2 linked regions of the Rhodoligotrophos defluvii genome follow. The main gene of each other region encodes a partner of the protein of the gene in region 2 in a complex. Links are inferred from orthologs where the notes say so. Each region holds a gene or a part of one and is shown on either strand. Other genes may lie near its edges.

Region 1 (3,024 bases), on a different replicon or contig from region 2:
CATCCGCTCCGGACGGCCGCAGCCGGCCTATGTGGAGATCCCCATCGATGTGCTGAAAAGCCCGGTCGAGGGCGATTGGGAGCCGCGCGCGCTCGCGGGCCTGCCGCAGCCGGATCAGGCGCTGATCGACCGCGCGGCCGAGATCCTGCTGAAGGCGGAGCGGCCGATCATGGTGCTGGGCGGCGGTTCGGTGCGGGCCGCCGAGGAAGCCCGGCGGATCGCGGAGATGGTCGGTGCCGCCGTGCTCACCACCATCGCGGGAAAAGGCGTGGTTGCCACCGACCATCCCCTGTGCCTCGGCGCGAACATGGTGGACGGCAAGACGCAGAAGCTGCTCACGGAAGCGGACGTGGTGCTGGCGGTGGGTACGGAGCTTGCCGAGACCGACTTCTGGCTGGATGGCGAGAACATCCAGTTCCGCGGCGCCCTCATTCGCATCGACGTGGACGCCCAGAAGATCGCGTTCCCGCACTCGGCGGCGCTTGCCATCCTGTCGGACGCCAAGGCGGCCCTGGAGGCGCTGGTGGCCGCGATCGGCCGTCATGGCGAGGCACCGAAGTCGCGGATCACGCCGTCATGGGTGTCCGGCTTCCTCTCGGAGGTCCAGGCGAACGAGCCGGACTCGCGCAAGATGCACCGCAAGGTGCTGGAGGTGATCCGCCGGGCGCTGCCGGAGGACACGATCGTGGTCAGCGACGAGACGCAGCTGGCCTATTCCGCCAACCAGGTGTTTCCGATCAGCCGGCCGGCCAGCTGGTGCCATCCGATCGGCTTCGGCACCCTCGGCTATGGACTGCCGGCTGCGATCGGCGCGAAGCTCGGCGCCCCCGACCGGCCGGTGGCCCTGATCACAGGCGATTACAGCTTCCAGTACAGCTGCCCCGAGCTCGGCACCGCGGCGGAAGCGGGCCTGTGCCTGCCCATCATCCTGTGGAACTCGGACTCGCTGGCCGAGATCTATGACGACATGGTCAAGAAGGGCATCAAGCCCAACGCCGTGACCCTCAAGAACCCGGACTTCCCGGCCCTGGCCAAGGCCTTCAACTGCCGTGGCCTCAGGGCCAAATCGCTCACGGAGCTCGAAAGCGCGATCCGCGAGGCGCTCACCGTCTCGGTACCCACGGTGATCGAGTTCCGGCGCGACACCGCGATCTGAGCGCACGGGCAGAAACACACTGGCCAGCGGGCGGCCGAGGCTGTATAAGGCCGCCCACGTCAAGCTTTACCGATCGGACGACGTGACAGCCGGCGTCGCTGCTGTCGCGAGGAGAAAACATTATGGCTGTTCCGAAGAAAAAGAGCTCGCCGATGCGTCGGGGCAACCGCCGCTCAGGCCATGCGAAGGAAAACCCGACCTATGTGGAGAACAAGCAGTCGGGCGAGTTGCACCGGCCGCACCACATCGATCTGAAGACCGGCATGTATCGCGGTCGCCAGATCCTGGAGCCGCGTGAGGAGTTCTAGCCAAAATCCCCGATGCGGCGCGTCGGGGATTTTGCTTGTCACGCCTTGTCTCGAGAGCGGTTGATCCCGTGCAGCGCGCATGACTGAGCCGGCCGGTTCCGACCAGACTGACACGCTTCAACCGGAAGCCATCCTCGATTTCTGGCTCAATCAGCCGCCGGAGCGCTGGTTCGCGCCGAACGCGGCCTTCGACCGCGAGATTGCCGGCCGGTTCGGCCATGCGCTGGAACAGGCCAAGCGCGGCCGGTACGACGGCTGGGCCGAAACGCCCAGGGGCGTTCTTGCCCTCATCATCCTGCTCGACCAGTTCTCGCGCAATATCCATCGCGGCACGGCGGAAATGTACGAGGCGGACGAGAAGGCCCTGGCGCTGGCCAAGCGTGCGGTCGCCGAGGGCAAGGACATGGCCCTGCCCGCCGAGCAGCGGTCCTGGATCTATCTGCCGTTCATGCATTCGGAAAACCTGGACGACCAGGAGGCGTGCATCCGCCTTTCCGAGCAATCGAACCTCGACGACAGCCGCTACTGGGCCGAGATCCATGCCGACATCATCCGCCGCTTCGGCCGGTTTCCCCATCGGAACCCGATCCTTGGTCGCCCGATGACCGAGGAGGAACAGCGCTTCCTCGACGAGGGCGGCTTCGCAGGCTGAAGCACCCTCCCCCGCCGCGGTTCATTCTTAGGACCGCTCCGTTTCCCGCCAATGACGCTGATTTGGCCCGGTCCTTGCTCAGCAGGGTGCCGGGACAAGGTTCGGGCGGACGACCGCCCCGAGTTGGCACGTATGGCTCACGTATCGAAGACCGATTTCATCCAGTTGACCGAGGCGGAAACCGCGCCGCAGGAGGCAAGCGATGCCGCCTTGTCGACGGCCGAATGGGCCGCGCTGGCCCGCTCTGCCATCGAGCCCAGCATAGCTGCGGATCCAGCCTGGGTGCTGCCGGCGTTGCAACAGCTCGCGCCGAGCCATTCCGCCGAGCTCATCACCATGAAGTCGGGACACGACCTTGCCGGCGTGGCGGTGCTGCAGAGGACCGGCTGGCGCTGGGGCTTGCCGATCAGCGCCTGGGTGAGCTGGTCCCATCCCCACCATTTTCTGGGGACACCGCTGATGAGCAGCCGCGCTGCGGTTCAGGGCTTCATCGACCTGATCCAGCGCGAGGACGTGACGCTGTTCACGAAGATGACGCTGGATGGGCCTGCCATGGCCGCCTTGCAGGAAGCGGCAGCGCGCACCGGCGCCCGTCTTACAGTCACGGCAAGGCACAGCCGCGCTTGCTATCGCCCCAACGGAGCGTTTTCCGAATACATGGCCAAGGTCTTTCCCCGCAAGCGGCGGAAGGAATTCCGGCGGCTGCGGGCCCGGCTCGGAGAGCTGGGCAAGCTTCAGCTTCGTCGGCTCGGCCCGGCCGAGGATGTATCCGCCTGGCTTGACCGGTTCGAGGCCCTCGAGGCGGCGGGCTGGAAGGGCCGCCGCCGGACCGCCCTGGCACACGACCCCCGCGTCTCTCGGTTCCTGCGGGATGTGGCCCACAGGCTCGCGGCGGATGGCCGCCTGCT
Region 2 (3,134 bases):
CCCACATGCGGCAGAACCGCTCGTCATAGAGCGCCTTGGCGCGGTCCCAGCTCGCCAGGAAGCGGCGGCGCCACTCCCGCAGGGTCTCCGCGTAGTGGAGCCGCAGGATCTCGATATCGGTGACGTAGAGGCCGGTGCGCTCGATGACGGGAACGACTTCGGACAGAGCGGGTATGGCGCCGCCCGGGAAGATGTATTTGGCGATCCACGGATTGGTGGCACCGGGACCGTCGGAGCGGTTGATCGAATGCAGCACCGCCACGCCGTCCTCGGTGAGCAGCTCGCGCACGGTCTCGAAGAATTCCGTATAATGGCCGACACCGACATGCTCAAACATGCCGACGGAAACGATGCGGTCGAACCTGCCGGTCAAGCTGCGATAGTCCTGCAGCAGGAAGCGGACGCGGTTCGACAGGCCGCGGCTCGCGGCACGCTCGTTCGACAGCTTGAACTGCTCTTCCGACAGGGTGACGCCCGTCACCTCCACCTCGGCGATCTCGGCGAGGTAGAGGCCGAGGCCACCCCAGCCGGAGCCGATGTCGAGCACCCGCTGGCCGGGCTTGAGGTAAAGCTTGGCGGCCAGATGCCGCTTCTTCGACAGCTGCGCCTCCTCGAGGCTGCTGGTCGGCTGGTCGAAATAAGCGCAGGAATATTGCCGGTCGCGATCGAGGAAGAGATCGTAGAGCGTGCCGTTCAGGTCATAGTGGTGGGCGATGTGGCGCTGGGCGCGCCCGATCGGATTGTGCTGGTGGAAGCGCCGCAAGCGGTAGCGCAGCTGACCCCAGAGGTTCAGCCATTGCGGATACCGTCGCTTTTCCAGATTGGCGAAGACCAGCGCGAGGAAGTCATAGATGTCGCCCTGCTCCATGCGGAAGGTGCCATCCATGTACACCTCGCCGAGGCGAAGCTCGGGGTTCAGGGAAAGCTTACGGTATACGGATGGGTCGGTGATGCGCACCACCACCGGCTCTCCGGTATCGTCGCCGAAACGGTGAGAGCGCCCCTTGGCGTCGATCAGAACGAGCGTGCCAGCACGGACGATGAAATCCAGCACATGATTGAGGACCGACAGCACCGGAAGCTCCTTCTCCAGCGCCTGTGTGCCGTCACATTCACGCCAGCCGCCGGAGCAACGAAGTTCAACCCCGCTAGCAATTTAATCATGTCGGTTTCGCAACGGCAACCAGGGCGACATGCTCAAATCTCAGACCTGCCAGGACGATAGCGGAGATCTGTAAATTTTCACCTCTTCCTGCCGGAGTGAGAAGCTTCGTTCCGGTGCTGATCCCCGCGCCCAAGGGCGGGCGCGGGGCATGGTCTCATTCGCGCTCGGGGGTGGCGGCCGCTTCCATCTCCTCGGTTGCCGCCTCGATCTCGTCAAAGCCGGCCGCTTCCATGGCCGCAAGCCGCTCGTCCACCGGAATCGCGAGATTTTCGCCGCGGGCCTGGGCGTCCGCCTCGTCCGCCGAACGGGCGACATTCAGGGTGACCGTGACCGGCACTTCCGGGTGCAGCGCGATGCGCACCTGGGTCATGCCGATCGTCTTGATGGGGTGATCGAGCACCACCTGGTTGCGCACCACCTCGGTGCCGGTCTCGGCGGTGATCACCTCGGCGATGTCGCGGGTGCTGACCGATCCATAAAGCTGGCCCGATTCGCCCGCCTGGCGAATCACCACGAAGGTCTTGCCGTCGATCGAGGCCGCCTGCTGCTCGGCCTTCGACTTCCGCTCCGCATTGCGCTGCTCCAGCGTCTCGCGTTGGGCCTCGAAGCGCTTCTTGTTCTCCTCGCTGGCGCGCAGCGCCTTGCCTTTCGGCAGGAGATAGTTGCGCGCATAGCCGTCGCGGACCTTTACGACATCGCCCATGGCGCCGAGCTTTTCGACCCGTTCGAGAAGAATGACATGCATGTTCGGTGCTCCTGTTCTTTTCCGAATATTGAAGATGGTCAGGTTGTAGTCGGCGGTCCGCCCTGGCTTGGACCAACAGCCGGCCGCATCAGCGTCTGGGCTATGCCCAGGCCGGAGAGGGCAAGTACGACGAGCCAGTTGAACACGATGATGGTCGCGTAAAGCGCGCCGAGCAGCAGCGGGCGCGAAGCCATGCCCAGCGTGCGCTTGTGGATCGTGGCCAGCCCGACGATGGCAAAGGCGGTCAGCAGCAGCGCAACGAAGACCTCGCCGATGAGGCCTATGGTGCCGGGGAGGAGAGCGGCGATCAGCGCGGCAAGCGGCGCCAAGGCGGCGCTGCGCGGAAAGGCAAGGGCGCTGAAGGGCGCCCATGGCCGCAAGGTTCGTCCGGACATGACCACGATCCGCGCGGCGAGATAGAGATTGACGAGGGAGGCGATCAGCCAGAGCACCCCGGATGCCGGCGGCATCAGCCGTACGAACAGATCGACCAAGGCGGCGCGTTCCGCTTCCGTGCCGGCCGGACCGCCCGGCGCCGGCTGGGCGGCGAGGACACGGTTGATGGCCTCGCGCAGGGTGGCCCGGAAGCTCTCGGCGTCGGGCCCGAGCATCAGGATGGTCGCGGTGATGAGGAGGCCGGCAACCAGCGCCGTCCACAGCACCAGCCGCCCTTCGGGATAATAGTCGCGGCCGCCCGCCACGGGCGCGCCCTCATGGTCGACCGCCTCGGTGGTATCGCGCGAGAGCAGGGCCACGTAGCTGATCAGCGTCGGCGCAATTCCAACGCTCAGCAGAAACAGGAGGCCCGGCCGCAAGCCCGCGGCGAAGGCCATGGTCGCCGTGCCGGTGAGGGCGCCGATACCGGCAGTCACCGCACCCCAGCCGAGCCCCGCGATGAATAGGGGGAGGGGGGCGAGATAGAGCAGCACGATCGCCAGCAGCGAATAGCTGATGACGGTGGAATAAAGCGCGGCGGCCGCAAGGCCTGCCCCTATGCCGACAAGGATCGTGCTCTGCATGGTCCGGCTGTCCCGCTGATGCGGTTAGAGGCGGCTTTCTCGACACCGCCCCAACCCAATCTCCGGCTTTCGCCGCCGGAGCTACTTGATGACGTAAGGCAAAAGGCCCAGGAAGCGGGCACGCTTGATGGCCTTGGCGAGCTCGCGCTGGCGCTTGGCGGATACCGCGGTGATGCGGCTGGGCACGATCTTGCCGCGCTCGGAG

The links. The genes of interacting proteins can lie anywhere in the genome.
Region 1: rplI (region 2) and rpmF share a complex: the UniProt entries of both Bacillus subtilis proteins name them as parts of the 50S ribosomal subunit. The link is inferred for Rhodoligotrophos defluvii from one-to-one orthologs.

The regions. Positions count from the first base shown.
Region 1 is NZ_SZZM01000001.1:334,743-337,766, forward strand. Bases 1-2,871 are described here. They hold rpmF (50S ribosomal protein L32), read left to right. Parts: upstream 1-1,278; coding sequence 1,279-1,464; downstream 1,465-2,871. Other genes in these bases: E4P09_RS01510 (5-guanidino-2-oxopentanoate decarboxylase), read left to right, coding at 1-1,156; E4P09_RS01520 (DUF924 family protein), read left to right, coding at 1,544-2,116; E4P09_RS01525 (GNAT family N-acetyltransferase), read left to right, coding at 2,249-2,871. In the rest of the region: more of E4P09_RS01525, read left to right, coding at 2,872-3,024.
Region 2 is NZ_SZZM01000010.1:46,629-49,762, forward strand. The notes cover bases 116-3,096. They hold rplI (50S ribosomal protein L9), read right to left. Parts: upstream 1,911-3,096; coding sequence 1,320-1,910; downstream 116-1,319. Other genes in these bases: E4P09_RS25340 (cyclopropane fatty acid synthase), read right to left, coding at 116-1,075; E4P09_RS25350 (DUF2232 domain-containing protein), read right to left, coding at 1,949-2,929; rpsR (30S ribosomal protein S18), read right to left, coding at 3,011-3,096. In the rest of the region: more of E4P09_RS25340, read right to left, coding at 1-115; more of rpsR, read right to left, coding at 3,097-3,134. UniProt on the Bacillus subtilis protein: Binds to the 23S rRNA.